Regions from separate parts of the Microbispora sp. CA-102843 genome, predicted to be linked through region 1. Evidence: riboswitches for the same ligand, from Rfam matches in the RefSeq annotation. Region 1 holds a riboswitch; each other region holds the start of a gene.

Region 1 (9,960 bases):
CTCCCACGCCGGGCCCGGGCGCGCCGGGCGGCCGGAAGTCCCGGTGCTAAAGGACTTTGGTCTGCTGCGCCGTGGGCAGCGGACACGGTGCGATGGTGGCCCGGGAGCACCAACCCCCGCGCGTCCGCGAACCGCTTGGCACAGGAGGAGAAGTACATGGCCGGACAGATCGTCGTCGCCGTCGACGGATCGAAGCCAGCGACGGCGGCGCTGGAGTGGGCGGCGGACGACGCGCGGCGCCGGGGAGCCGCCCTGAGGATCGTCCACGTGCGTGAGCCGTGGGCGCACGAGTACCCGTTCCACGCCGTCGAGGGCTTCGCCCAGTCCTACAGCGAGTTCTGCGAGGGCGTGCTCGCGGCGGCAGCCGCCCGCGCCCGCGAGATCGCCCCCGGCCTGGAGGTGACCACGGAGCTCGCCGAGGGGACGGTCGTCGAGACCCTGCGCGCCGGGTCGGCCGGCGCCGACGCCCTCGTGGTCGGCAGCCGGGGGATGGGCGGTTTCTCCGGCCTGGTCCTCGGGTCCGTCGGCCTCGGCCTGGCCGGTCACGCGGAGGTCCCGGTCGTGGTGGTGCGCAAACCGCACCGGGACGAGTACCACGAGGTCGTCGTCGGCTTCGACGGGTCACCCCATTCGGAGGCGGCCCTGGAGTTCGCCTTCGAGGAGGCCCGGGCGCGGCGCGGGCGGGTGCACGTGGTGTACGCCTGGGAGATGCCGATGTTCTCGTCCTTCGCGGTCGGCTACGGAACGGCGCTCGAGGAGATATTCGACAACGAGTGCCGGGCGGCGCGGCTGCGGCTCGCGCAGTGGCGCGACAAGCATCCGGACGTCCCGCTCGTCGAGTCGGCGGTCTGCGGCCACCCGGTCCCGGCGCTGGCCGACGCCTCGCTCGTCGCCGACCTCGTGGTCGTCGGGTCCCGGGGACTGGGCGGCGTGCGCGGCGCGCTGATCGGCTCGGTCAGCCATGCCGTGCTACACCGCGCTCACTGCCCCGTCGCGGTCGTACGGCCAGGCGGGGGCGAGCGCTGAGGGTCCGCATGTGACCGCGAAGTCAAGGGCGCCCCCGGTTCAGCGTGGCGACCGTCTCGATTGCATAACCCATTCCTGCATTTATCGGGCAAAACAGTGTCGAATCTACAACGTAAAGGCGTCTGGAGTTGCGGGCTTTGCCTGTAACTCCAGCTAATCGTCTCCGGTAGTTGCTCCAGCTAGTCAGGCGATGGAAGGATTGGTACAGGCATTCGAATTGATTGATGGAGGTGTGATGGATCTGTTCAACTTGGATCCTGGCCACCATCAGCATTCGAATGTTGCTGATGACTGCTGGTGGGATCGGTTGATCGCCGATTCGCCGTTGTGGTCGTCGGAGGGCTCGCTCGCTCGTGACGATTGCCCTGATGGATTCGCAAACGGCATGGTGGCAAGCGACGCGGCCCGGGACGACGCAGCCGACGGCACCACCGGCGGCAAGGCCGCCGGCGACCAGGCCAGAAGTGGTGGTGTCGGCAGTGCCGGTTCCGATCGCGTCCGCGCCGCCGGTGCCGGGAATGCCGGTGGTGGTGCCGGTCGGGACAGAGGCCGCTCGTCGTGGGTGTTGGTGGGTTCTGTTCGTGAGTCGGCGCAGGCGTTGGCGCTGACGCCGCTTCCTGATGATGTGGACGTCTGCCTGGCCGAGGCTGAGGACCTGATGTTCGCGCGGGATCGGATCACGTGCGCGTTGGCGGACCGGGTGGGGCGGGTGCATCGTGCGGGGCAGGCCAGGCAGCATGGGCATGCCTCGACCCGCAGTTGGTTGCGTACCGCCGGGGGGATGAGCGTGCCCGGTGCGGGCCGTCTGCTGACCTTGGCTGTGGAGTTGGCGCGCCTGCCGCGGGTGCGGGAGAGGTTCGCCGCCGGTGGCTTGGCGGCGGGGGTGGTGGAGGCGATCTGTACCGCCACCGCGCAGTTGAGCGACGAGCAGGCCGGGCTGGCTGAGCCGATTTTGCTGGAGCTGGCGGGTAAGGCGGGGGCGGCGGAGGTGGCCAAGGCCGGCCGCTACCTCCGCGCGGTGCTGAACCCTGATGGGGAGGACCGTGATGAGCAGGCCGATTACGCGCGGCGTTTCCTGCGGGTCCGCCCGACCGGGGGCGGTGGGCTGGAAGGGGAGTTCTATCTGCCGCGTGAGGCCGCCGCCCGGTTGCGCACGTTGTTGGACGCCTATGCCAAGCCGAAGGCTGAGGGGGATGACCGGCCGCTGCGGGTGCGTAACGCGGATGCGTTCATTGCGTTCCTGGAGGAGAAGATCGCCACTGAGCTCCTGGTGTTGGTCAACGCCGAGTCCCTCCCTGCCGACCCCGTCACCGACCAGCCTGCCGACGCGAACGGCACCAAGGACACCGGCGCCCCCAGCGACGCCAGAAGCGCCGACGACCCCGGCGCGATGGGCGACACCGGAAGCGCCGAAGACACCGACCCCGGCGACGCCGACAACACCAGCGCCCCCGGCGAGATGGGCGCCACTGGCGACGCCTCGGCCGACACCGAGGTAGATGCCGGTTCAGATGCAGCCGCGGACGCTGCCGAGAGCGCCGACCGTGCCAGCACCGGCCCCCGCGCCGAGGAGCCTCGCGACCCCGAAGCCGGTGAGCACGGGGCTCGCGAGCAGCGGGCCAGCGAGCATGGGACCCGTCAGCGCGGGGCCTGTGAGCGTGAGCGGCGCGACACCGCGAGCAGCGTCTCTGCCGAGGGCGGCGACACCGTGCCCGCAGAGGGCGAGGACTGCGACCGCGCCTCGGCCAGCACTGGAGCAACGCCCGCCGGGCACGCTTCAGCATGGCTGGCGCGCGGCGGCAGCGGGCATCCGCACACAGCACAAGCACACACAGCGCATACGCACGCAGCGCAGCCGGATCCTCCTCCCGAGGGCCCACCTGGACATCACGCCCACGCCGGGCATCAGCCTGCGGGGGACTGCCGGCATGGGCAGGGCACGTGCGAGGACCACGGCGAGGTGAGCTGTGGGCAGCGCCGCCATGAGCCGGACCGCCATGAGCCGGACCGCGATGAGCAGGGCGGTGATGAGCAGGGCGGCGATGAGCAGGGCCGGGCTCAGCAGGACGCGGCGGATGGCCAGGGCGCGTGCGGGTGCGGCGGTAGAGCGCGGTGCTCGTGCGGAGCGCCGGGGACACCGGGAACAGCGCCAGGGACGATGCCAGGAGCGCTGCCCGGGGCGGCGCCGGGGTTGTTGCTGGCGACCGGGCAGATGCTGCCGGTCTCCGGCGTGCACCGACTGGCCCGCACCTCCACCCTGGTGCGCCTGGTGATGGACGCCGACGGGCAGGTGCTCGACATGGGCCGCAAGGTCCGCCTGGCCACCCCCGCCCAACGACGGGCCGTCTTCGCCCGCTACGCCACCTGCTGGATCGACGGCTGCCCACTCACCGCCACCAAGTGCCAGATCGACCACGCCGACAACTGGAGCACCGGCGGCCTGACCGACCTGAAGCTACTCGGACCCGCCTGCCAGTTCCACAACCGCGACCGCTACCGCCACCCCGACCGCTACACCCGCCACAAGACCGGCACCGACCGCTGGGCCTTCACCTACCACAACCCCATCAGAGCCCGGGGGTTGAAATCTACGATGTAAAGGAGCTCGCAGGGTTTGTCATCGCTCGACCGCATCCAGCACGGGCTTGATGTCGAGCACAGGAGTGCCATCGATGGCCTCAATTGGATGTACGCGCAGGCCCCGCACCGGGTCGGCCTCCAGGACCGTGACCCGGTGCAGGCCGATCGGGTTGGGACGGTCCGGGGAGCGGGTGGCGAATACGCCGGTCAACGGGTTGCTCATCTCCCCCCGCGGGTGCACCCGCAGGGTTTCGCGGTCGGCCTCGTGGAACCAGGTGAGGACCAGCACCTCGTCGCCCGCGGTCATCCCGTCGAGCGCCTCCGCGACGGCCGTCTCGATCTCCAGCCACGCGTCCGGCGCCCCCTCGCGCCCCTGCCGCGGAGCCTCGGTGCGATCGGTCAGGATGGACCGCACGACGCCGACGGGCCGCACAGTGAACGTCGCCTGCTCACTCATGATCCTTCTCCTTCCGGGCGATTGGATCACCACGATGTCATCCGGCGCCGACATCTATGGCCCGTTCTGCGGGAATGCCCACGAAATGGACGTCGAGGCGGGCACGTACGAGTTGGGGCCGAGGTCGGGCCGGCTCCTGGTCCTCACCGGCCGCACCGGGCTGGGCGCCAAGGCCGGGCACGATCTGACGATCGAGGTCACCCGGTGGCGGGGCGAGGCGGTGGTGACGCCGGACGACCCCGCGGGCTGCCGGGTGACGGTGGAGGCCGAGGTGGCCTCGATGCGGGTCCGGGAGGGCACGGGCGGGGTCAAGCCGCTCACCGACTCCGACCGCGTCGAGATCGAGAAGAACATGCGCGACAAGGTCCTCAAGGCGGATCAGCACCCGCTGGTCACGTTCCGGTCGACCCGGGTCGAGGGCGACCCCGAGGCGTTCCGCGTCGAGGGCGACCTGACGATCGCGGACGTCACCCGGCCGGTCACGGTGGACGGCGCGCTCGCGGACGGGCGGGCGCGCGGACGGGCGACCGTCGTGCAGTCCGAGTGGGGCATCCGTCCCTACTCCGCGTTCTTCGGTGCGCTCAAGCTGCGTGACGAGGTCGAGGTCATCTTCGACGTACGGGTGGGGGAGGGGCGGGGCTGACATGTGCGTCGCGTCGGGCACCATGGATGCGTGACTGTGGTGCGCGACGCGGGGACCGCCGAGCGGTGGGGCATGCTGGCCGATCTCGTGGCCGACGGCGAGGTGGTGATCCTCAGCGGGGCCGGCCTGTCGACCGAGTCCGGGATCCCGGACTACCGCGGGGAGACCGGCCGCAGGCGCAAAGCAGAGCCGATGACCTACCACACCTTCGTGAGCAGCGTCGCCGCCCGCAGGCGCTACTGGGCGCGCAGCCACCTGGGGTGGCGTCACATCGTGGACGCCGCGCCCAACGCCGGGCACCGCGCGGTCGCCGAACTGCAGCGTCGCGGCCTGGTGGCCGGGATCATCACCCAGAACGTGGACGGCCTGCACCAGGGGGCGGGCGCGCACGGGGTCGTCGAACTGCACGGCAGCCTGCACCGGGTGCGCTGCCTGGCCTGTGGCCTCCGCACCTCGCGGCACGCGCTCGACCGGCGGCTGCGCACGGCCAACCCCGGCTGGCAGGCCCGCTCGGTGATGATCAACCCGGACGGCGACGCCGTCCTGGCCGCCGACGAGATCGAGACGTTCCGCACGGTGGACTGCGAGGGCTGCGGCGGCGTGCTCAAGCCCGACGTGGTGTTCTTCGGCGAGAACGTGCCGCCGTCACGGGTCGAGGAGTGCTACGCGCTGACCGAGCGGGCCGGGCTGTTGCTCGTCCTGGGATCCTCGTTGACCGTCATGTCTGGATACCGGTTCGTCCGGCGCGCCGCCGCCCACGCGATCCCCGTCGCGATCATCAACCAGGGGCCGACCCGGGGCGACGGTGAGGCGCTGATGACCTTCGACGCCCCGCTCGGCCCGGCCCTCACCACTCTCCTGGAGGCCCTCCGCTGTTAGCCGAGGAACCTCGGGCACATGAGATCGAGGGGAGTCAGGCTGTTCCGGCCGGATGCAGTCGCGCCTCGGTGCGAACACCCTGGCGCAGGGAACGCTCGGTGAGGCCGCCGAACAGCAGTCCGATTGCGGCCCACAGGACGAACTGGACGCCGAACGACGACACCCTGAACCACCAGAGGGTGTCGGCGGGGAAGTCGCCGGGGATCTCGTTGATCTGGGGCAGCAAGGCGTACGAGACGCCTACGAGGACGGCGTAGACGACGATGCCCGCGAGGGTCGCGTTCCAGCCGCCCAACCGGGGCGACAGGGCGCGGGCCGCGTACGTCGCGACCGCGGCGGCCAGCAGCGCGATCAGGATCATCGTGAAGTACAGCGTGGTCCGGCGACCGATGGTGTCGGGGTTGCCGACGGCCGGGGGATTGGGCGGGTACTTCAGGATGGGGGTCACGTACACGATGACGAACCCGGCGGCCGCGACGACGAGGGCCGTGGCGCGGGCGCCGAGGGCGCCGAGGCGGCCGTGGGCGAAGGCGTACGCGATGGAGAAGAAGCCGCCGAGTGCGGCGCCGTAGATGAGCAGGGCGGTCAAGAGGCCGATGGTCTCCTGGACGGTCCGGCTGACGAGTTCGGGCTCGGCTGCCTCCCCGGCCGCGGCGGCCTTGGCCTCCTCGAGGGAGATGGCAGCGGCGACCTGGGGTTCGCCGGCGAACCAGGCCACGACGTACGCGAGCAGCGCGGCCACGAGGCCGACGAGCATGCCGCGCACCAGCAGGGAGCGCATGGTGGGCATCGGGCGGGCCTCAGTGGCAGGGGAAGCCGAGGAGGTGGCGGCCGTCGTGCACGAACTCGTGCACGGTGTGCCCGCTGATGAGGTGGGTGGCGCCCTGCTCAGCGCCGACGAAGTAGACCAGGATGAGCCCGACCACGGCGGCGAAGATCGCCCAAGGAAGGATCTCGCGTACGGGGATGGTGACCGGCAGGGGCCGGGAAACGGGAATGGCCGGCTGAGCCATGTGACTTTCTCCTCACGGGGTCGCTCGCCCCGGTGATGGAGGACAACGGGTCAGTGTCCTGACTCCCGGGTCATCGTGTCACCCGACCTTCCAGCCGTCTCGGCCGTGGTCACAAGCGGGGACACTCCCCGGTCACAGTGGCGGGACCGTCCTGGAATCGCACCAGGTTCCTGCACACCGTCGCCTCTGTCTGCTTTTGTCCTCTAGAGCGTGCACCGTCTGCATAAGTACGTCAAGCCGTGGTCCATACTCGTGACCTATGAAGCGAGTCCTCATCATCGGCATCGGCGCCGGGGACCCAGCCCACCTCACCTTCCAGGCCGCCGCGGCGATCGCGTCGGCGGACGTGTTCTTCCTGCTCGACAAGGGCGCAGAGAAGGACGGTCTGGTGCGGCTGCGGCGCGAGCTGGTCGCGGCCCACGCGCGGGAGCCGTACCGGATGGTGGAGGCACGCGACCCGGAACGTGACCGGACGAGCGGCGCCTACGTGGAGGCGGTGGCCGACTGGCGGGCCCGCCGGGCCGACGTCTACGCGCGGCTCATCGCCGACGAGGTGCCCGAGGACGGCATCGGCGCGTTCCTCGTCTGGGGCGACCCCGCCCTGTACGACAGCACGATCGCCATCGTCGAGGACGTCCTGGCCAGGGGCGGGGAGCCGTTCGACTATGAGGTGATCCCGGGGATCAGCAGCGTGTCGGCGCTGGCCGCGCGGCACCGTGTCAGCCTGACCAGGGTCGCCAAGCCGCTGCACATCACGACCGGCCGCCGCCTGCCCGCGGACGTCGAGGCCGCCGACGACATCGTGGTGATGCTCGACGCGGGATGCGCGTTCGCCGACCTGCCGGAGGCCGCCGACGCGGACGTCTACTGGGGCGCGTACGTCGGGACCGAGGACGAGATCCTCCTCGCCGGGCCGGTGCGCGAGGTCGCCGGCGAGATCCGGCGGCTCAGGGCGGAGGCGCGCGAGGCGCACGGCTGGGTCATGGACACCTACCTGCTCAGGAAGCCCGCTCGATGAAGCCTGTGTCGGTCGTCGGGATCGGCGCGGACGGCTGGGCCGGTCTCACCGACGCGGCGCGCGCCGAGCTGATCGCGGCGGACGTCGTGGTCGGGTCGGCCAGGCAGCTCGCGCTGCTGCCCGCGTCGGTGGCCCCCGAGCGGGTGCCGTACCCGTCGCCGCTGGTCGCGGGGTTGCCGGGGCTGCTCGACGCGCACGCGCGACGCGCGGTCGTGGTGCTGGCGAGCGGCGATCCCATGTTCTTCGGGGTCGGCGCGACGCTGGCCCGGCTGCTCGGACCCGAGCGGCTGCGCGTGCTGCCGCACGTGTCGTCGGTGACGCTGGCCTGTGCGCGGCTCGGCTGGCCCGCCGAGGGCGTCGAGACCGTCAGCCTGGTCGGGCGTCCGCTCGCCGCGCTGACCGCCGCGCTCGCGCCTGGCCGCCGCGTCCTCGTCCTCAGCGCGGACGCGGGCACGCCCGCGCAGGTCGCCGCCTTGCTGACCGAGCGGGGGTACGGGGCGAGCCACCTCACCGTCCTCGGCGATCTCGGCGCGGCGACCGAGTCGCGCCATGACGGCACGGCCGCCGGTTGGCCGGGCGCCGAGCCGATGCCGGCGCTGAACATCGTGGCAGTGAGCTGTGCCGACGTCCCGGACACCGAGCCACTGGGGTGGGGTTCCGGGCTTCCGGACAACGCGTACGAGTCGGACGGGCAGCTGACCAAGCAGGAGGTGCGCGCGGTCACCCTGGCCAAGCTGGCGCCCCTGCCGGGCGAGCTGCTGTGGGACGTGGGGGCGGGTTCGGGGAGCGTGGCCATCGAGTGGCTGCGCGTCCATTCCTCGTGCCGGGCCATCGCCGTCGAGCGCGACCCCGTACGCGCGGACCGCGTCAGGCGCAACGCGGACGCGCTGGGCGTGCCGCGCCTGCGGGTCGTCACCGGCCCCGCGCCGGGCGCCCTCCACGGGCTGCCGGCCCCGGCGGCCGTCTTCGTGGGCGGCGGCGTGACGGGGGCCGGCGTGGTCGAGACCTGCTGGGACGCCCTCGCCCCGGGCGGAAGGCTGGTCGCGAACGCGGTCACTGTGGAGTCGGAGGCGGTTCTCGCCACGTGGCACGCGCGGCTCGGTGGGGACCTCGTGCGGTTGTCGGTGCAGCGCGCCTCGCCGGTGGGCGGCTTCACCGGGTGGCGTCCCCTGATGCCGGTGACCATTTGGACGGCGCGGAAGGAGCGCGAGTAGTGACGGTTCGATTCATCGGTGCGGGGCCCGGCGCGGCCGACCTCATCACGGTGCGTGGGCTGCGCGCCCTGCAGGCGGCCCCGGTCTGCCTGTACGCGGGGTCGCTCGTGCCACGCGACCTGCTCGCCGACTGCCCGCCCGGCGCGCGGCTCGTCGACACCGCCAACCTCACCCTGAACGAGATCATCGCCGAGATGACGGCGGCGCACGCCGCCGGGCTCGACGTGGCGCGGCTGCACTCGGGCGATCCCTCGCTGTTCAGCGCGGTCGCCGAGCAGATGCGCAGGCTCGACGCGCACGGGGTGCCCTACGAGGTGATCCCCGGAGTTCCGGCCTTCGCGGCCGCCGCCGCGGCGCTGGGGCGGGAGCTGACGGTGCCCGAGGTGAGCCAGACCATCATCCTGACCCGGACGTCGGCGCGCGCCACCCCGATGCCGCCCGGCGAGGACCTCGCGACGCTGTCGGCCAGCCGCGCCACGATGGTGCTGCACCTGGCCGTGCAGCGGATCGGCGCCGTCGTGGCCGAGCTGCTGCCCGCGTACGGGGCGGACTGCCCGGTGGCGGTCGTCGCGCGGGCCAGCCGGGACGACGAGGAGATCATCAGGGGCACCCTGGACGACATCGCCGACCGGGTGGTCGCGGCAGGGATCAAGCGGACCGCCGTCATCGTGGTGGGCCGGGCGCTGTCGGCGCACGAGTTCCCCGACAGCCACCTCTACTCGGCCGAGCGGGACCGGGTGTGCTCGTCCTGATCCTCGGCGGCACCGCGGAGGCGCGGGCACTGGCGGCCGGACTGGTCGCCCTGCCCGGTCTCCGGGTGGTGTCGTCGCTGGCCGGGCGGGTCGCCGACCCCCGGCTGCCGGTGGGCGAGGTCAGATCGGGCGGCTTCGGCGGCTCGGAGGGGCTCACCCGGTGGATCGCCGAGCACGGCCCCCGCGCCGTGGTGGACGCCACGCATCCGTTCGCGCGGACGATGAGCGAGTCGGCGGCGCGCGCGTGTGCGGCGACCGGTGTGCCGCTGCTCGGGCTGCGGCGTCCCGGCTGGTCGGAGGGGCCGGGGGACGCGTGGCTGCGGGTGCCGTCACTGAAGGCCGCGGCGGACGCGCTGCCCGGCCTCGGCAGCCGGGTGT
Region 2 (9,960 bases), 5.1 Mb from region 1:
AGCAGGGCACCGGGACCCTGCACGTCTGGGCGCTGCCCACCGACGAGCAGACCCTGCTGTCCCTGGTGAAGGACATCTTCGAGAAGCACTGGGAGCACATCTGGTTCGGCGTGATCGTCCAGGGCGCCGCCTGGGAGGTCGCCGCGCCCAACGCGCCCCAGCGGATCAGCCTGTACGACGGGTACGTCACCGTCGACTTCGGCCGCTGGCACTTCCACCTGTGCATCGGCGAGCACACGGCGAGCGGTCCCGAGCTCGGCCGGATCCGCCGCTGCGCCCGGGCCGAGCTGTACCGCTCCGTCAACGCCGACGGCAGCCCGACCTCCTGGGGCGTACGCATGTTCAACGGCAGGGACGAGCAGCTCATGACCGTGCTGCTGCCCAACCCGTTCCTCACCGACCGCCAGCAGATCCTCGACCCGCCGGACTTCACCCGGCTGGCCGCCTGGGACGAACTCCGCGCCACCTACCTCGGCCTGGAGCCCGACCCGCTGGACCGCACCGGCAAGGGCTTCGCACACGCGTGAGCGGAGTGGACCTCGTCGGTCTGGCGCGCCCTTCGGGGCGCGCCAGAACCGAACCGGGGTCAGAAGTCGGCGTCGAAGCTGACCGTTCCGGTCACGCCCACCTGATATGCCGACACCCGCCGCTCGAAGAAGTTCGAGAGCTCCTGGACGTCCTGCAGCTCCATGAAGGCGAACGGGTTCTTCGCGCCGTACAGCGGTGGGATGTCCAGCTGGGCCAGCCGGCGATCGGCGACGTGCTCCAGGTAGGCCCGCATGTCGGCGATCGACATGCCGGGCACGCCGCCGCCGAGCAGGTCCTCGGCGAACTGCACCTCGCACTCCACCGCCTCGGCGAGCATCTCGCGGACCTGGTTCGCCATCTCCTCGTCGAACAGCCCCGGCTCCTCCTGGCGGACCGTTTCCACCACGTCGAAGGCGAAGGCCATGTGCATGGACTCGTCGCGGAACACCCAGTTGGTGCCCGAGGCGAGACCGTTGAGCAGGCCGCGCGAGCGCAGGAAGTACACGTAGGCGAAGGCCCCGTAGAAGAACAGACCCTCGATGCACGCGGCGAAGCAGATCAGGTTGAGCAGGAAGGCCCGCCGGTCCTCCCGGGTGCGCAGCTCGCGCAGTTCGAAGACCGAGTCGATCCAGCGGAAGCAGAAGTCGGCCTTGCGCCGGATGGAGGGGATGTTCTCGACCGCCGCGAACGCCGCGAACCGCTCGTCCTCGTCGGGTACGTACGTGTCCAGCAGGTTCAGGTAGAACTGGACGTGGACGGCCTCTTCGAACAGCTGCCGGGACAGATAGAGGCGGGCCTCGGGGGCGTTGATGTGCTGGTAGAGGTTGAGCACCAGGTTGTTGGCCACGATGGTGTCGCCGGTGGCGAAGAAGGCGACCAGGCGGCTGACCAGGTGCCGCTCGGCGGGGGAGAGCCGGTCCAGGTCCTTGAGGTCGGAGTGCAGGTCCACCTCCTCAACCGTCCAGGTGTTCTTGATGGCGTCCCGGTAGCGGTCGAAGAAGCGCGGGTAGCGCATCGGCCTCAGGGTGAGGCTCATTCCCGGGTCGAGCAGCATCGGAGTCTCGGGGTCGGTGGTCATGGCTCTCGCCTTTCGAGTGATGCTTGGGGGTTCTGCGAGACGTGCGGATTTCCAGGGGGCGTGCTCATTGGCACGCTTCGCACGACTCCGGGTTCTCCAGCGAGCAGGCGAGCGCCTCGGCGGTCATCGCGGCGTTCTCCGAGACCGCCGGCTCCGGCCGCGCCTTCTGCGACGCGAGGGACACCGTCGCCTTCTGCGACGCGAGGGACACGGTCGCCTGCTGGATGCGCGTAGCCGGACGCGATCGCAGGTAGTAGGTGGTCTTCAGGCCGCTCTTCCAGGCGTACAGGTACATCGAGGAGAGCTTGTCGATGGTCGGCGCGCTCATGAACAGGTTGAGCGACTGGCTCTGGTCGATGTACGGCGCCCGCGCGGCGGCCATGTCGATCAGCGCTCGCTGGGGCAGCTCCCAGGCCGTGCGGAACAGTTCACGCAGCTCCGCCGGGAGTTCCTCGATCCCCTGGACCGAGCCGTCGGCCCGCTTGACGGCGGCCCTGATCTCCTCGTTCCACAGGCCGCGCGCCTTCAACTCCGCCACGAGCGCGCTGTTGATCTGGAGGAACTCGCCGCTGAGGGTCTCACGCTTGAAGAGGTTGGACACCTGCGGCTCGATGCACTCGTAGCACCCGGCGATGGACGCGATGGTCGCGGTGGGCGCGATCGCGATGAGCAGTGAGTTGCGGAGCCCGTGCTCGGCGATCCGCTCACGCAGTGCCGTCCAGCGCTCGTCTTGAGTGCCGGTCACATTCCACAGGTCGGGCTGCAGGAGCCCGCGGGCGGCCCAGGTCTGCTGGAAGGCCGGATGAGGGCCCGCCTTCGCGGCCAGGTCGGCCGAGGTCTCCAACGCCGTCAGGTAGATCTCCTCGGCGATGCGGGTGGACAGGTCCTTCGCGTCGGGGGAGTCGAACGGCATCCGCAGCGCGAAGAAGACGTCCTGGAGGCCCATCACGCCGAGGCCGACCGGCCGCCAGCGGGGGTTGCTGGCCGCGGCCTGCGGGCTCGGGTAGTAGTTGATGTCGATGACGCGGTCGAGGAAGGTGACCGCGGTGCGCACCGTGGCGCGCAGCCGCTCCCAGTCCATCTCGCTTCCGGCAGGGTGCGTGGCGAGGTGCGCGGCGAGGTTGACCGAACCGAGGTTGCACACGGCGGTCTCCGTGTCGCCGGACACCTCGATGATCTCCGTGCACAGGTTGGACAGGTGCACCACGTTGCCGGACTCGGCGGTCTGGTTGCACAGCCGGTTGGACGCGTCCTTGAAGGCCATCCAGCCGTTGCCGGTCTGGGCCAGCGTGCGCATCATCTTGCCGTACAGGTCCCTGGCCTTGACCTGACGGACGTACCGGCCGGCGGCCTCGGCGGCGCGGTAGGCGGCGTCGAAGTCCTCTCCCCACAGGTCGGGCAGCTCCGGGACCTCGTTCGGGTCGAACAGCGACCACATCGCGTCGGCTTCGACCCGGCGCATGAACTCGTCCGGGATCCAGTTGGCGAGGTTGAGGTTGTGGGTGCGGCGGGCGTCCTCGCCGGTGTTGTCACGCAGTTCGAGGAATTCCTCGATGTCGGGGTGCCAGGTCTCCAGATAGACGCAGGCGGCGCCCTTGCGGCGGCCGCCCTGGTTGACGGCGGCCACCGACGCGTCGAGAGTCCGCAGCCACGGCACGATGCCGTTGGAGTGCCCGTTGGTGCCCCGGATGAGCGCTCCCCGCGAACGCACCCGCGACCAGGAGATGCCGATCCCTCCGGCGAACTTCGACAGCTGCGCCACCTGTGCGTACCGCTCATAGATCGAGCCCAGCTCGTCGCGGGGGGAATCGACCAGGTAGCAGGAGGACATCTGGGTGTGGCGCGTCCCCGAGTTGAACAAGGTCGGCGAACTGGGGAGGTAGGCCAGCGACGACATCAGCCGGTAGAAGCCGATCGCCTCGGCCGGCGTGGTCGCCAGGCCGCACGCCACGCGCAGCAGCCAGTACTGCGGGGTCTCCAGCACCAGCCGGGTGGAGGGATGGCGCAGCAGGTAACGGTCGTACACCGTGCGCAGGCCGAAGTACTCGAACCGGAGGTCGCCCCTGAGGTCGATCGCGTCGTCGAGTTTGCGGGCGTTCGCGGCCACGAAGTCGGCCGTGGCGTCGCCGATCAGCCCCTGCGCGTGCCCGAGCCGGATCGCCTGGCTGAAGGAGGCCACCCCCTGGCCTCGGACCTCCTTGTCGATGTACCCGGCCAGCAGCCTGGCGGCCAGCCGCGAGTACTGCGGCTCCTCGCCGATCATCTCCGCCGCGGTCTGGATCGACAGCCGATCAAGCTCGGCGGTGGTGGCCCCGTCGTACAGGCCGCTGATCGTCTTTGTCGCCACGCGAAGCGGATCGATGTCGGCGAGATCGTCCGCGCAGCGCTCCACAGCTCGGACGATCTTGTTGACGTCGACCGGCTCGCTCGCCCCGTTGCGCTTGCGTACGTGCATCTGCACCCGTCGCGGCATGGAAACCTGCCGCTCGGCGTCCACCGACGACACCCCGTCCGGTGACACCCCTGTGACCGTCACAGCTCTCTCCTCGCGAACTCGGTCCCCAAGGCCCGAGACAGCGCGCAGGAGGCATTCCGGCGAGCATGCGAAAGCGGCGCGCCAGAGCCATCGGCCGTCCCGCGCGGCCTCCGACCGGCCGCACACCCATTCACTCGGTGTACGGCGCGCTGGCAGGTCTTCGGACTCGTGGGCGGCGCGGCCATATCGCCGCTTTGCCTACTGGTTGTCGCTTCCCGGATCGCCCGTAGGCCGGATCCAGTGCATGTGACAACGGTCGTTCCCACTCACCGCTGCGGGGCAGTCCCGGACTCGCACCGGGTTCCCTCTTGCCTCGGCCGTCCTGGATGGACGGCCGAACCAGCTGCAGCGACCACCATATATAGGGGGCTGAGAAAAGTCACACCCAACATGTCGCGTCACAGTGGTTACGCGCCCTTTGTGTGCCCAGTGGCGGAGCCACCGCTGCCCTCGGGTTGTGATCTCGGAACCCGGACACGGTCGCAGAGGTCAGGGGCGGGCGCTGACGCGCGGGCCGGTGTATTCGGCGTCGGTGACGTGGTCGAGCCAGGAGACGTCGTCGGTCTCCCACAGCGCCAGATGGACCATGAACCGGTCGGGTGCGGCGCCGTGCCAGTGCTCCTCACCCGGAGGCGTCCAGATCACGTCGCCGGGGTGGGCCTGGAGGATCTCGCCGCCGCGAGACTGGATCAGGGCGACGCCCTCGACGATGTAGAGGGTCTGCCCCAAGCCGTGGGAGTGCCAGGCGGTGCGCGCGCCGGGTGCGAACCGGACGATGTTCGCCCGCGCCCGGGACGGCTCCTCGCCCCGGTAGATCACGTCCGCCCAGGCGTCGCCGGTGAACCACCGCGCGGGCAGCTTTCCGGTCGGGGGCCGCTTCACGATCTCCATTTCTTCTCCTTCATCGGTGTAGGGATCACACGCGCAGCAGGGCCTTGACGGCGCGGCGCTCGTCCATGGCCTTGTAGGCGTCCGCGGCCCGGTCGAGCGGGAGGTGGAGGTCGAAGACCTTGCCGGGGTCGATCCTGCGGTTCCAGATCAGGTCGATCAGGTCGGGCAGGTACTGGCGCACCGGGGCCGGGCCGCCGTGCAGGTGGACGTGGGAGAAGAACAGCTCCGTGCCGTCCAGTACGACACCGTGGGCCACTCCCACGTAACCGACGTGCCCGCCCGGGCGGGTGGAGCGGATGGCCTGCAGCATCGACTCCTGGGTGCCGACCGCCTCGACGACCGAGTGCGCGCCCAGCCCGCCGGTCAGCTCCTTGATCCTCGCCACGCCGTCGTCGCCGCGCTCGGTGACGATGTCGGTCGCCCCGAACTCCAGGGCGAGCTTCTGCCGCGGCTCGTGGCGGCTCATGGCGATGATCCGCTCCGCACCGAGCTGCTTGGCCGCCAGCACCGCGAGCAGGCCGACGGCGCCGTCGCCGACGACCGCCACCGTCTTGCCGGGGCCGGCCTGGGCGGCCACCGCGCCGAACCAGCCGGTGCCGAGCACGTCGGACGCGGCCAGGAAGCTCGGGATCAGGTCGTCGCCGGGGACCTCCGGCGTCGCGACGAGCGTGCCGTCGGCGAGCGGGACGCGCAGCCGCTCCGCCTGGGCGCCGAGCAGCCCAATCGGTTCCCGCCGGACACAGGAGGACTGGTAGCCGGCCCGGCAGATCTCGCAGGTGTTGTCCGAGGCGAAGAACGAGCCGATCACGAACTGGCCGGGCCTGACCGACGTCACCTCGCTTCCGACCTCCTCCACGATGCCCGCGTACTCGTGGCCCACCGGGGACGGGCCGTCGACGGCCTCGATCCCGCGGTACGGCCACAGATCGGAACCGCAGACACAGGTCGCCGACAGGCGGATGACCGCGTCGGTCGGGGCGATGATCCTCGGGTCCTCACGCTGCTCCACCCGGACATCGCCGGGGGCGTGCATCACGACACCACGCATTCGATTGCTCCTTATGTGCTGAGTCGTACGGGTCCGTCGCGGACGGACCGGGTAGGGGCACCCCTCCTCGCTGCGATCACGGCCGGGAGGGAAGTGCCACGCCATCCAGGTAACCGGCTTCCCGCGCGCCCAGGGAGTGCCTGGTGAGGGGTGTACCGGCAGTACATCCCTTCCACCGGGCGCGGGAACGTACCGTCGAGGAGTGGACAACCGGGAAGAAGTCCGCGAGTTCCTCGTCTCGCGGCGTGCAAAGATCACTCCCGAGCGGGCCGGGCTGCCCGGCGGCGCCAGGCGCCGCGTTCCCGGGCTGCGCAGGAGCGAGGTCGCGGCGCTGGCCGACGTCAGCGTCGAGTACTACGCCAAACTCGAACGCGGCAACCTCGCCGGCGTGTCCCCCGGTGTTCTCGACGCCGTCGCCCGCGCGCTGCGGCTCGACGACGCCGAGCGGGCCCACCTGCTCAACCTCGCGCAATCGGCCGACGGCTTCGACGCGCTCGCCCGGCCCCGGCAGCGCTCCGGCAGGCAGTGGGCGCCGCACCGGAGCCTGCAGTGGACCCTGGACGCGGTCACCGCAGGGCCGGCGTTCGTCCGCAACGGCCGGATGGACCTGCTGGCCGCCAACCGGCTCGCGCGTGCCTTCTACTGCGACATGTACGCCACCGGCCGGCGGCCGCAGAACCTCGCCCGATACACCTTCCTCGACCCGGCCTCCCGCCGCTTCTACCTGGACTGGGACCTGGCCGCCGACATGACCGTCGCCATTCTTCGCACCGAGGCCGGCCGCGACCCGCACGACAAGGAACTCCACGACCTGGTCGGCGAGCTGTGCACCCGCAGCGACGCGTTCCGCACCCGGTGGGGCGCCCACAACGTCCGCCACCACGGCACCGGTGTGAAGAGGTTCCACCACCCCGTCGTCGGCGACCTCACCCTCGCCTACGAAGGTCTGGCGATGGTCGCCACTCCGGGCCTCACCCTCACCGTCTACACCGCCGAACCGGGCTCGTCATCGGAGCAAGGCCTGCGCCTGCTCGCCTCCTGGGCCGCCACCCAGGAAGCCGGCTCCCCCACGCAGCCGCTCCCGGCCGGCTGACGGGCCAGAAGTCCGCCCGGACAAGCATGTCCGTACGGTTCATCCGGGTTCGCCGGGCGGGAGTATCCTGCTGCGCACGTGTCACTGACCTCCCCCACACCTCTGGTCGGGCCCGACGCGTGGCAACGGCACGGTACGGAGTCCGGTGCGGGTGGGCTGGGCTCGGCGTGAACGAAAGGGTGTCAAGTGGCGCGCTGTGAGGACGCCGAGCAGGGGCCGCCGGCAGCGGCCGGAGCCGACGTGTTCGCCGCCGACGACGAGGTCGGCGGGGATCTGGCCCTGGTGGATTGGCGGGCGACCCCGCTCGGCCCGCCGGAGGAGTGGCCGCAGAGCCTGCAGACGGCGGTGAGCATCCTGCTGTCGTCCCGGTTCTCCATGTGGATGGCGTGGGGGCCGGAGCTGACGTTCTTCTGCAACGCCGCCTACCGCCGCGACACGCTGGGCCGGAAATACCCGTGGGCGTTGGGCCGGCCCGCCAGCGAGGTCTGGGCGGAGATCTGGGACGACATCGGCCCGCGGATCGACACCGTGCTGGCCACGGAGCAGGCGACCTGGGACGAGGCGCTGCTGCTGTTCCTCGAACGGGCCGGCTACCCGGAGGAGAGCTACCACACGTTCTCCTACAGCCCCCTTCGGGACGACTCCGGCACCGTGGTCGGCATGTTGTGCGTCGTCAGCGAGGAGACCGAGCGGGTCATCGGCGAGCGGCGAATGACGACCCTGCGGGATCTCGGCTCCGATCCCAGCGTGGTCCGCACCGAGCAGGAGATGCTGGCCTTCGCCTGCCGTCAGCTCGGCCGCAACCTGCATGACCTTCCGTTCACGTTGACCTACCTGTTCCAGGACGACGGCGGCGCACGGCTGGCAGGGGCCACCGGGATTTCCGCCGGGCATCCGGCCGCCCCTCTCAGGCTGCCGGCCGACGACCCGGACGCGGTGTGGCCCGCGGCGGCGCTGGCTCGGGGAGAGTCGGTGATCGTGCCGCTCGACGGCACCCCGTTCGCCGGTCTCCCGGCCGGAGACTGGCCGGAGCCGCCCACGCAGGCGCTGGTGGTGCCGCTGCTCCAGCAGGGCAGTGCGCCGTACGGGTTCCTGGTGGCCGCGCTAAACCGGTACCGTCCCCTGGACGAGGCGTACCGCGGGTTCATCGAGCTGGCCGCGGGGCACGTCGCGGCGGGCGTCGCGAGCGCCCGCAGCTACGAGGCCCAGCAGCGGCGGGCGGAGGAGCTGGCCGAGCTCGACCGTGCGAAGACCGTCTTCTTCTCCAACATCAGCCACGAGTTCCGCACGCCGCTGACCCTGATCATGGGGCCGGTGGAGGAACTGCGCGGCCGTCTGCAGGGCGCCGACGCGCAGGTGCGCGAGGAGCTTGAGGTCATCCGCCGCAACGGGTTGCGGCTGGGCAAGCTGGTCAACACCCTGCTGGACTTCTCCCGCATCGAAGCCGGCCGGATGCAGGCCAGCTATGAGCCGGTCGACCTGGCCACGGTCACCGCCGAGCTGGCCAGCCTCTTCCGCTCCGCCATCGACAAGGCGGGGCTGGACTTCCGGGTCGACTGCCCTCCCCACGACGAGCCGGTCTACATCGACCGCGGCATGTGGGAGAAGGTGGTGCTCAACCTGCTCAGCAACGCGCTGAAGTTCACCTTCGAGGGCTCGATCGGCGTCGCCGTGCGCAGGGAGGACGCCCACACGGTGGTGACCGTCACCGACACGGGCATCGGCATCCCGGCCGAGGAGGTGCCGCGACTGTTCGAGCGGTTCCACCGCATCGAGAACGCGCGCTCACGGTCCAATGAGGGAAGCGGCATCGGGCTGGCCCTCGTGCAGGAGCTGGTCGGCCTGCACGGTGGCACCATCACCGCCGACAGCGTCGAGGGCGAGGGCACCCGCTTCACCATCCGCATGCCGTACGGCTCCGCGCACCTGCCCGCCGAGGCGATCACGACGGCCGGTGCCGGTGCCACCTCCACCACCGCGGACCCGTACGTCGAAGAGGCGCTGCGCTGGCTGCCCGGGGACGACACAGGCGAGCCCGCCCGGGACACCATGGGAATGCCGTCCCACGACGGCTCGGCCGCCCGATCCGGGGGCTCCGCCGCCCCGGCGCGGGTGCTGGTGGCCGACGACAACGCGGACATGCGCGAGTATCTCGTCCGTCTCCTCAACAGCGCCGGCTACCTCGTCAGCACCGTGGGCGACGGGATGGAGGCCCTGGACGCCATCCGCGCGGACGCGCCCGACCTCGTGGTCAGCGACGTGATGATGCCCCGCCTGGACGGCCTGTCCCTGGTCGCGGCGCTGCGGTCCGATCCACGCACCGCCGCCGTCCCCGTGGTGCTGCTGTCGGCCAGGGCGGGCCAGGAGGCGTCCATCGAGGGCCTGCAGGCCGGAGCCGACGACTACCTGGTCAAGCCCTTCGCCGCCGCGGAGTTGCTCGCGCGGGTGAGGGCGAACATGGACATGGCGCGGCTGCGCCAGCACCAGGCGCGCTGGCGCACCGCACTGGTGGACTCGCTGCAGGAGGCGTTCTTCGTCTGCGACGAGCAGGGTGCCGTCGTCGAGATCAACAGCGCCTTCACCGACATCCTCGGCTACGGCCCCGAGAACCTGCCCTACACGCCGATCCACCCGTGGTGGCCGGACGCCGCCGCCGATCCCGAGGCTCACCAGCAGGTCGCCGACGCCTTCGGCGGCCTTCTCGGCCCGGGCCAGGGCAGCTACACCATCCCCGTCACCCATCGTGACGGGCACCGGATGTGGGTCAGCGTCACCTTCAACCAGGC
Region 3 (9,960 bases), 5.1 Mb from region 1:
GCCGGTATCGCTTCCACAGCGACGCCGTCGATGAGGACCCGCCCGTCCAGGGCGGGCTGCAGCCCGGCCATGGTCCGCAGCAGGGTGGACTTGCCGGTGCCGTTCGGGCCGATCAGCACCGTGAGCTCGCCGGGCGCGGCGGTCGCCTCCAAGCCGTCCAGCACGCGTCGTGGAGCGCGCCCGCGTCGCGCGGGATATCCGGCGCACACGCCGTCGAGGCGCAGACCTCGATCGTCCATGGTCACACCGCCAGTCCGGTCCTGGCCGCGCGGCTGCGCAGCAGTACGGCGATCACCACGGGGGCGCCGAGGATGGTGGTCACCGCGTTGAGCGGAAGCACTGCCCCGCCGCCCGGCACCTGGGCGGCCACGCAGCACAGCAGCGCCACCGCGGCACCGAGCAGCGCCACACCGGGCATGAGCAGCCGATGGTCGGCGGTGCCCAGCGTCAACCGGGCCACGTGCGGTACGGCCAGGCCGAGGAAGGCGACCGGCCCGCAGAAGGCGGTCACCGCTCCGGCCAGCACCGAGGAGACCAGCAGGGTCAGCGTGCGCGTCAGCCGCACCCGCACCCCCATGGTGCGGGCGTAGCTCTCCCCGAGGAGCAGCGCGTTGAGCGGCTTGACCCCGGCCAGCGCCGCCGCCAGCGCGACAAGGCAGACCGGGCCGAACAACGCGAGATCGGCCCACGTGGTCCCGGCGAAGCTGCCCAGGCTCCAACTGATGAACTGCTGGGCGCGCTGCGGGTCGGTGTAGGTCAGCAGCACCGTGATCACCGAGGTCGCGGCCGAGCCGACCATCACCCCGACGATCAGCAGTGTGACCACCGACCGCACCCGCCGCGACAGCGCGAGCACGAGAGCGAGCACCGCCGCCGCCCCGGCGGAGGCGGCGACCACGACACCGGCCCGGCCGAGCCCGGCCACGCCCGCGGTGAACGCGCCCGCCACTCCGCCCCAGCCGATGATGATCAATGAGACGCCCAGGCTGGCCCCGGAACTCACCCCGAGGATGTACGGCTCGGCCAGCGGGTTGCGGAACAACGTCTGCATCTGCACCCCGGCCGCGCCGAGGGCGGCTCCGGCCAGAGCGGCGGTGATCGCACGCGGAAGCCGTACCGTCCAGATGATCTCGCGTACGGCGGGGTCGGCCGAGCCGTCGCGCAGCAGCGCGGGCAGCGCCCGGGACAGGGGGATCGAGGTGGAGCCGAGCGTGACGGCCAGCGCGAACGCGACCGGCACCGCCAGCGCCAGGATCGACAGGACCACCGCCCGGCGGCGGTGCGCCGCCGGGACAGCCGTCAGTGCCGCCGCGGTCAACTGGTCATCTTCTGGTAGAAGGTGAACTCGTGGCCCGGGGCGAGGTCGGGATGCAGGATCGCCACCAGGTCGCCGAGGATCAGATCGGGCCGGGCGACGCCGCGCTCCCAGTAGTCGTTGCCGCCGCCCGGGCCCATGGTCTTGTTGGCCGACCACACCTCGCCCGTCTCGAAGGCGGAGAACTTGGCGTAGCGGGCGTCGGACTTCTCCACGTCCGCCAGGGACTTCCACTCGTTGACCTGGGCCAGCCAGACCTTCGCGTCCTTGGCCTTGGCCAGCACCGCCTCCAGGTCCAGCGTGGTGCTGCCGGAGCCGGAGGCGTCCGCCCACGCGTAGATCCCGCCGGCGTCCTTGATCAGCCCGGCCACGTAGCTGCCGCCGTTGGGCATCGACCACTGGCCCTGGTACATCTGGCCGGGCAGCACGGTGACCGGCGTGGCCGCCTTGGCCTTGGCCGCCAGCGCCGTGTAGTCGGACTCGATCTTCCCGAACACCTCGTTCGCCCTGGCCTCGGTGCCGGTGAGCGCGGCCATCAGCCTGATCCACTCGGCGCGCCCCAGCGCGGTGGACTCCAGCCACTCGGCGTTGGCGACCACCTTGATCCCGGCCTGGCGCAGGGGACCGTACGCCTTGTCCTCGGTGCCCTGCGTCATCAGCACGTCGGGCTTGGCGCCGATCACCTTCTCGGTGTCGACCTCCTGCCCGGAGGCGTACTCGGTGACCGCACCGGACTTCACCCGCTCCAGCACCTCCGGGGAGGTGATGTAGCCGGCCGAGGCGACCCCCTTGAGCCGGTCCAGCACACCCAGTTCGGTGATGAACGGCAGGTGCGTGGTCGAGGCGGAGTAGAGCGACTCGATGGGTGTCTCGATCGTCACCGCGCCCGCGAGTTCGCCCGACAACTGGGGGGCGGGCGTGCCGCAGCGCACCAGCACGTACGTCTCCGGCTTGGCGTTGGGGGCGGGCTGCTTGACCGTGACGACCTGGTAGTTCTTCGCGTACGTCAGGGTGAAGTTGGTGGCGTGCCTCAGGGTCTGCTTGACCGGGAAGTAGTCCGTGTTCGCGTCGTAGGAGGTGACGCAGCGGCTGTCGGCCGTCGCCGCGCCCGTGGCGGGCGACGCGGATGGTTCGGTGCCACCGCAGGCGGCCGTGGTGAGAAGGATCGCGGGTAGGACGGCGAGCAACGCGCCGCCGATCGGGCGGGGGATACCCATCGGTGGTCTCCTGTGAACGGGCCGCGACCGCCGTTCCTCGACAGCGTGACGCGGCGAGCGAGGAGCCGGATCACCACGAGAGCCCGGCACGGCGGCGGGTTTCACGACCGTCAGGCATGAAACAGCCGCCCGGGAAGCCGGTAGCCGTGCCGCGGGCAGGGAGAAGGGCGTCACGCCGGTTGCATGGCATGGCGACCACCGTCCTCTCTTGGGGAGATCCGCCCCAATTTCATCGAGGAGGCGACCGCGTGAGTCTCCTGGCTCTCGGGTCGAAGCTCGCCCCTGCCTTCCCACCCGCGTGCGGGCAGTGGCGTCGTCGGGGTTCGCTCGCCGATCACAGTGGCGGGACCGCGCCGGATTCACACCGGCTTCCTCGTTCCGCCGTCGCCTTCACGACCATGGTCGCATACGACGCATGCGCAACCGCAGTCGGGTGATCCCGGTCCGGCACGGTGTTCAGCCGTGCCGGACCGGGGACGTGTCAGGCCCGCGGGTGGTCGGCCACTTCGGCACGGATCTCGCGAGCGGCCGTGACGAGGTTCTCCAGCGAACGGCGGACCTCGGCCCAGCCGCGGGTCTTCAGGCCGCAGTCGGGGTTGGCCCACAACCGACCGGCCGGGATGGCCTCCAGGCCCGTACGCAGCAGGGACACCAGCTCCTCGCTCCCCGGCACTCGGGGGGAGTGGATGTCGTAGACCCCTGGCCCGACCTCGCGCGGATACCCGGCCTCGGCCAGCTCATGGGCCACCTGCATGTGCGAGCGGGCGGCCTCCAGGCTGATCACGTCCGCGTCGAGATCTTCGATCGCCGCGAGGATCTCACCGAACTCCGCGTAGCACATGTGGGTGTGGATCTGCGTCTCCGGCCGTACCCCTGCCGTGGCCAGCCGGAACGCCTCGGTAGCCCAGCTCAGGTAGGCGGGCCGTTCCGCGGCCCGCAGCGGCAGCGTCTCGCGCAGGGCGGGCTCGTCCACCTGGATCACGGCGACACCGGCCGCCTCCAGGTCGGCGACCTCGTCGCGCAGCGCCAGCGCCACCTGGCGGGCGGTGTCGCCGAGCGGCTGGTCGTCGCGGACGAAGGACCAGGCCAGCATCGTGACAGGGCCGGTGAGCATGCCCTTCACCGGCCGGCTGGTCTGCGACTGGGCGTACCGGGTCCAGCGCAGGGTCATCGGCTCGGGGCGGGAGATGTCCCCGGCCAGGATCGGCGGCCGGACGTAACGCGTGCCGTAGGACTGCACCCAGCCGTGCCGGGTGGCGATGTACCCGTCGAGCCGCTCGGCGAAGTACTGGACCATGTCGTTGCGCTCGGGCTCCCCGTGCACCAGGACGTCCAGGCCGGCCTTCTCCTGGAAGGCGAGGACCTCGCGGATCTCGGCCGCGATCCGCTCGTCGTAGGCGTCCCGGTCGATGCGCCCCGCCAGCAGGTCGGCGCGGGCGGTCCGCAGCTCGGCGGTCTGCGGGAAGGAGCCGATGGTGGTGGTCGGCACCAGCGGCAGCTCCAGCCGGGCGCGTTGTGCCCGCGCCCGTTCGGCGTACGGCTGGGCGCGCCGGACGTCCTGCGGTGTCACGGCCGCCGCGCGGGCGCGTACGGCCGGGTTGCGGGTGAGGGTGGAGGTCGCCCGGGACTCGAGCGCCGCCCGGTTGTCGGCGAGGTCGGCGGCGATGGCGCGGGTGCCCCGCGTCAGACCCCGGGTGAGCGTGACGATCTCCGCGGTCTTCTGCCGGGCGAAGGCGAGCCATGGGGTGATCTCGGGGTCGATCTCGGTCTCGACGGCGACGTCCAGCGGAACGTGCAGCAGTGAGCAGGAGGCGGCGACATCGACCTGCCCGGCCAGACCGAGGAGGGTGGCCAGCGTGGACAGCGACTTCTCCAGGTCGTTGATCCAGATGTTGCGGCCGTCCACGACACCGGCGACCAGGCGCTTGCCGGGCACGCCGCCGACCTTGGCGAGATCGTCCAGATTGGCCGCGGCGGGGCCGGTGAAGTCGAGCCCGAGCCCCTCGATCGGCGCCTGCGCCAGCACCGGCAGCGCCTCGCCGAGCCGGTCGAAGTAGCCGGCGACGAGGATCTTCGGCCGGTGGCTGAGCGAGCCGAGGTGCCGGTAGGCGGCGGCGACCGCGTCCAGGACGGCCTGCGGCCGGTCCTGAGCCAGGGCCGGCTCGTCGAGCTGCACCCACTCGGCGCCCGCCGCTCTCAGCGCCGCGAGCACGTCGGCGTAGACGGGCAGCAGCCGGTCGAGCAGCGTGAGCGGCTCGAACCCCGGATCGGCACCGGGCGCGGGCTTGGCCAGCAGCAGATAGGTCACCGGTCCGACGAGTACGGGGCGCGGATCGTGCCCGAGCGCGAGGGCTTCCAGCAGCTCGGCGACGGGCTTGGCGGGGTCGGCGGCGAAGACGGTGTCAGGCCCCAGCTCCGGCACCAGATAGTGGTAGTTGGTGTCGAACCACTTGGTCATCTCCAGCGGGGCGACATCCTGGGTGCCGCGTGCCATGGCGAAGTAGCCGTCGAGCGGGTTCGCCGCGACGGCGGCACGGTGGCGCTCGGGGATGGCGCCGACCATGACAGTGGTGTCCAGAACGTGGTCGTACAGCGAGAAGTCACCGGAGGGAACCTCGTCGAGGCCCGCGTCCGTCAGTTGCCGCCAGTTGTCGCGGCGCAGCCCCTCGGCGGTCGCGCGCAGCTCATCGGCGCTCACCCGGCCGGACCAGTAACCTTCGACCGCTCTCTTCAGCTCGCGGTCCGGCCCCTGACGCGGGTATCCGTACACGGTGCCGAGCGAGGTGGCGGGGGTGTCGGTCACGAAACTCTCCTTCGCGAGTCACGAGAGACCTCGGCGGTCCCGGGAGCGCGAAGGCGCGACCGATGAGCAGACGTGGCGGCCTGCCTGGTCCCGCCGGGCCCGCCCTCGAGGCCGTCGACGTCACCGCACGCGGTCGCGTGCGGGCAGCGGCAGGTCTTCGGACTCATGGGCGTCGTGCTCGTTCCTACTGGCCGTCGCTTCCCGCTACCCGCTTACACGTTGCAGTAGTGCGGCGCCGTCGTAAAGATCTTCAGCTGACCGATGCCGCGGCGACGCAGAACTCGTTGCCCCCCGGGTCGGCCATCACGATGTGATGCCCGTCGACCTCCTCCAGGACGTTCCCACCGGCCTTCACCAACCGCTCGGACTCCGCTTTGATCCGCTCCCACCGCTCATGGGAGTTGCCATGCCCCGGCACTCGGACGTCGATATGAAGCCGGTTCTTCGCCGTTTTGGGCTCGGGGACCTTGAGAATGGAGAGCCGGGGGCCGACGCCGTCCGGGTCGCAGAGCCACGCGCCGCCCTCCACGGCGTCGTCCTCAGGCAGATCGAATTGTGCGAGCCATTCCTCACGGGTTGTGAAGGGAGCGGGCGGAGGCTCGTCGATATACCCGAGCGCGGTCTTCCAGAACTCGGCGAGGAGCTGTGCGTTCGTACAGTCAAGGGTGAGGTCGATCCTGGCTGCCATGTCAGGACCATACTGGGCGTGATCAGGCCGGGAATCCGGGCGCGGACGCGCACGCCTCACCTCCCTGATCAACCCGTCTGCCTCGACCCGCCGCGAAGCGGCAGCGGGCCGGCGACAGCAAGCTGCCCCGCCTTACCCGGCAGTTCTCCGCCGCTATCGGCCGCCAGTCCCGGAATTCCGCTACACACGAGTCCCCTGATGTGGCCTGATTACGGTGTAAATCGGCTGGGTAGCAGGGGGTTATGAGATGTGTGTAGCGTCGCGGCCGGAGCCGGGTCGAGCGGAATGGGAGTGTGTATGCGCACCCTATTGGTCCACCCCAGCGGCCTCATGTACACGGAGATCTTCCTTAGGCTCGAACCCTTGGGTTTGGAACGGGTGGCGGCCGCCCTCCGCGCTGCGGGTCACCAGGTGCGCCTGCTCGACCTGCAGGTCTTCTCACACCGTGACCTGTATCGCGAACTGATCGACTTCGAACCGGAATGCGTCGGGTTCGGTCTGAACTACCTCCCTAACGTCCCGGAAGTGCTCGACCTGGCCCAGCGCGTCAAAAGCCTGTTCCCGCACTGTTTCGTGTTCGCGGGAGGGCACAGTGTCTCGTTCATCGCGCCGCACGTCATCGCCCAGTCCGACGGGGCTCTCGACGCCATTCTGCGAGGGGAGGGCGAGGTCGGAGCGCCGCTGCTGCTGGAAGCCGCCCCCGACGGAGGGCTCCTCGAGGTTCCAGGAGCCGTGACCGCCGAGGGTGTCTCCAGCAAACCGCCGCTCCTGCTCGACAGCCTGGACGAGCCGCGTCCGGCGCGGGACCTGACCCGGCGCCGCGACAAGTACTTCATCGGAGTGCTCGATCCGGCCGCCTCCGTCGAGTTCACCCGCGGCTGCCCTTGGGACTGCTCCTTCTGCAGCGCCTGGACCTTCTATGGCCGGAGCTACCGGAAGCTGTCGCCGGAGGCGGCCGCGGAGGAGGTGGCCTCGATCCGGGAACCGGGAGTCTTCATCGTCGACGACGTCGCCTTCATCCGGCCGGAGCACGGTGACGCCATCGCCGCGGAACTGGAGAAACGGAAAGTGAGGAAGGAGTACTACCTGGAGACACGTGCCGACGTGCTGCTACGCCACCCGGAGGTGTTCCGGCGATGGCGGCGCCTCGGGCTGAACTACATGTTCCTCGGCATGGAGGCGCTGGATGAGCAGGGACTCGAGCTGTACCGCAAGCGGACCAGTCCCGACCAGAACATAAAGGCTCTCGAACTGGCCCGTGACATGGGACTCACCGTTGCGATCAACCTCATCGTGGACCCCGCCTGGGATGCCGAGCAGTTCCAGCTCGTACGCCAGTGGGCGCTTTCGGTGCCCGAGATCGTCAACCTCACCGTCATGACCCCGTATCCCGGGACGGAGATCTGGCACACCGAATCACGGAAACTCACCTCGCGCGACTACCGCCTGTTCGATATCCAGCACGCGGTGGTTCCGACGACGCTTCCCTTACGCGAGTTCTATCGGGAGCTGGTGAGGACCCAGGCGGTGATGAACCGCAAGCACCTGAGCGTGACCGGCGCAATGAAGACGCTCGGCGTCATCGGCCGCAATCTGCTACGCGGGCAAACCAACTTCCTCACATCGATCTGGAAGTTCCCCTCCGTTTACAACACCGATCGCCAGCATGGAGATCATCTCCGTGAGGTCCGCTACGAGCTGCCGGTACCCGAACAGCGCGTTCTCCTGCCGGACAATCGGCGGGGGCTCTACATCCACCAGCGGCCTCACTGACCCGACCGGCCGTACATGATCTGCATCCGCTCCCGCCGGCGCCCCCGCCGGAGGCAGAAGGAGTGCGACCCTGGGGGATTTGCCAGTTGTCGCAGGGGCCGCCCGTCCGGCAGGAACACCGTGAACCACTGATTGCTTTCGCCCGTCTCAGGTGCATGAGAGGCACCTTGCTCCTCGCCGTGCTCGTGACGCTCACCGCCTGCGGGACGGCCCCGGCCGCGACCACGACCGCATCCTTGACGCGATACCAGGCCGACCCGACCGTGCTGTCCAACCCACAGCATGGCCCCCAACTCTGCGCTTCCGTCGCCGAGTCCCTGCCGCCCCAGTGTGGCGGCCCTGACATCATCGGGTGGGACTGGAACAGGGTGCAGCATTCCGCCCGGAACGGCGTGCGCTGGGGCGAATACCACGTGGTCGGTACCTGGGACGGGAAGAGTCTGACGCTCACCGAGCCCCCGCGCCCTGCCCAGCGCAGCGACGTTCCACCCGACCGATCCCGCTTCACCACACCGTGCCCGGAGCCTGTGCGCGGCTGGCGCCCGGTGGACCCCGCGAAGGCCACTGACAGGGCGATGGAGGCGGCGCTCGCCAGGGCCCGGGCGATCCCCGGGTACGCGGGCAGTTGGCTGGACCAGAGCTACCTGGAAGAGATCGATGACTACGATCCCAAAGACCGCCGATACGTGGAGCGGTACGCCAACGATCCCAAGCGGCTCGTGCTGAACCTGATGTTCACCGGCGACGCGGCCGCCCGCGAATCCGCGATCCGCGAGGTGTGGGGTGGCGCGCTGTGTCTGAGCCGCGCTGAGCGCACGGAGGCGGAGCTTCGGGCACTCCAAGAGCGGGCGGGGAAAGAGATCAAGGGCGTTCAATCGGCCGCGGTGGACGAGCGGGCGGGCCGTGTCGAAATCGGGGTTTGGGTCGCCACACCAGAGCTACAGCGTGAGATTGACGAGAAGTACGGGAAGGGCTTGGTGGTCCTCGAAGGCATCCTCAAGCCCGTGGGCTCGTAATCGACCTGGCATCCCGGCCGCGCGAACGCCCTGGTCGGGGAATGCGGAGGCACCCAAAAGAAGGACGGGGGCCCAGGCGGCCGCGGCAGGTGCCGCGGCCGCCGTCGAGGGTGGTGCCCGGGCCGGCCGGCCGGCTCCCAGCGGCCGATCACAGCGCGCTCAGCGGTCGGCGCGCATGGCCTCGGCGGAGTAGCCCGCGATCTCCTTGTACCGCTGGGAGATCTCGGCGAGCTCCTCCACCTTGATCACGTCGTCGATGGACTCGAACGGCCGGTCGCCGGTCCGCTGCCACACCTCGCGGATGATCACGTCCGGCGGCACGCTCCGGTTGGCGAGGACCACCTGTGCGGTCGCGGGCAGCCGTTCCGCCTCGTACGCCCGCAGCGCCGTCACCGGGTCAAGCGTGCCGCTCAGGTGGTTACGAAGCGCCTGGGCGTCCAGGATCGCCTGCCCGGCACCGTTGGAGCCGCGCGGCACCATCGGGTGGGCGGCGTCGCCGAGCAGGGTGATCCGGCCCTCGCTCCAGTGGTCCAGGGGGTCCTGGTCGACCATCGGGTACTCGAGGACGGTCTCGGAGGCTCGCATCATCGCCGGCACGTCGAGCCAGTCGAAGTGCCAGTCCTCGAAGGCCCCGATGAAGTCCTCCAGGTCGCCGCGCCGGTTCCAGTCGCGCTGCAGGTGGCGCGGGGTCTGGATCTCGACGACCCAGTTGATGAGCTGGTCGCCGTCGGGCAGGTTCCTGATCGGGTAGGCGACGAGCTTCCCACGGTCGATCCAGCCGGCGCGCACCATGCTCGCCCCGGACAGGAACGGGCTGCCCTTGGTCACGCCACGCCACATGTTGATGCCCGAGTAGCGCGGCTCGCCCTCGTGTGGGTGGAGCTGCTTGCGCAGCACCGAGTGGATGCCGTCGCAGGCGACCAGCACCCGGGCGCGTACGGAGGGCAGCTCATCGCCGCCGGGCCCGGTGAAGTGGGCGGTGACGCCGTTCTCGTCCTGCTCCGCTCCGACGCACCGGTGGCCGAGCACCACGGCGTCCTCGCCGATCCGCTTCCGCACCGCCGCGAGCAGGACCGCCTGCAGATCGCCGCGGTGGATGGAGTACTGCGGATGCTCGTAGCCGGCGTGCCGGCCGGACGGCTCCCGGT

The links. A riboswitch is a leader RNA that binds a small molecule or an ion and turns the genes downstream of it on or off. The one in region 1 is predicted to bind cobalamin.
Region 2: another riboswitch for cobalamin. It lies ahead of ACQEVJ_RS45300 (ribonucleoside-diphosphate reductase subunit alpha); the one in region 1 lies ahead of ACQEVJ_RS21085 (CbtB domain-containing protein).
Region 3: another riboswitch for cobalamin. It lies ahead of ACQEVJ_RS45325 (ABC transporter substrate-binding protein); the one in region 1 lies ahead of ACQEVJ_RS21085 (CbtB domain-containing protein).

The regions. Positions count from the first base shown of each region.
Region 1 is NZ_JBNJNF010000001.1:4,555,496-4,565,455, forward strand. Features, by position in the region: gene ACQEVJ_RS21055 (universal stress protein) at 157-1,026, shown strand; gene ACQEVJ_RS21060 (DUF222 domain-containing protein) at 1,262-3,625, shown strand; gene tsaA (tRNA (N6-threonylcarbamoyladenosine(37)-N6)-methyltransferase TrmO) at 3,644-4,063, opposite strand; gene ACQEVJ_RS21070 (YceI family protein) at 4,149-4,706, shown strand; gene ACQEVJ_RS21075 (NAD-dependent protein deacetylase) at 4,779-5,585, shown strand; gene ACQEVJ_RS21080 (CbtA family protein) at 5,620-6,375, opposite strand; gene ACQEVJ_RS21085 (CbtB domain-containing protein) at 6,386-6,598, opposite strand; cobalamin riboswitch at 6,630-6,810, opposite strand; gene cobF (precorrin-6A synthase (deacetylating)) at 6,858-7,616, shown strand; gene cbiE (precorrin-6y C5,15-methyltransferase (decarboxylating) subunit CbiE) at 7,613-8,830, shown strand; gene cobM (precorrin-4 C(11)-methyltransferase) at 8,830-9,582, shown strand; gene ACQEVJ_RS21105 (cobalt-precorrin-6A reductase) at 9,570-9,960, shown strand, end outside.
Region 2 is NZ_JBNJNF010000001.1:9,683,713-9,693,672, reverse strand. Features, by position in the region: gene ACQEVJ_RS45310 (DUF7676 family protein) at 1-527, shown strand, start outside; gene ACQEVJ_RS45305 (ribonucleotide-diphosphate reductase subunit beta) at 587-1,606, opposite strand; gene ACQEVJ_RS45300 (ribonucleoside-diphosphate reductase subunit alpha) at 1,671-4,142, opposite strand; cobalamin riboswitch at 4,277-4,502, opposite strand; gene ACQEVJ_RS45295 ((R)-mandelonitrile lyase) at 4,632-5,033, opposite strand; gene ACQEVJ_RS45290 (zinc-dependent alcohol dehydrogenase family protein) at 5,059-6,081, opposite strand; gene ACQEVJ_RS45285 (helix-turn-helix transcriptional regulator) at 6,284-7,174, shown strand; gene ACQEVJ_RS45280 (SpoIIE family protein phosphatase) at 7,361-9,960, shown strand, end outside.
Region 3 is NZ_JBNJNF010000001.1:9,695,294-9,705,253, forward strand. Features, by position in the region: gene ACQEVJ_RS45315 (ATP-binding cassette domain-containing protein) at 1-239, opposite strand, end outside; gene ACQEVJ_RS45320 (iron chelate uptake ABC transporter family permease subunit) at 242-1,318, opposite strand; gene ACQEVJ_RS45325 (ABC transporter substrate-binding protein) at 1,315-2,532, opposite strand; cobalamin riboswitch at 2,764-2,948, opposite strand; gene metE (5-methyltetrahydropteroyltriglutamate--homocysteine S-methyltransferase) at 3,014-5,335, opposite strand; gene ACQEVJ_RS45335 (VOC family protein) at 5,586-6,023, opposite strand; gene hpnR (hopanoid C-3 methylase HpnR) at 6,321-7,796, shown strand; gene ACQEVJ_RS45345 (hypothetical protein) at 7,964-8,812, shown strand; gene ACQEVJ_RS45350 (flavin-dependent oxidoreductase) at 8,972-9,960, opposite strand, start outside.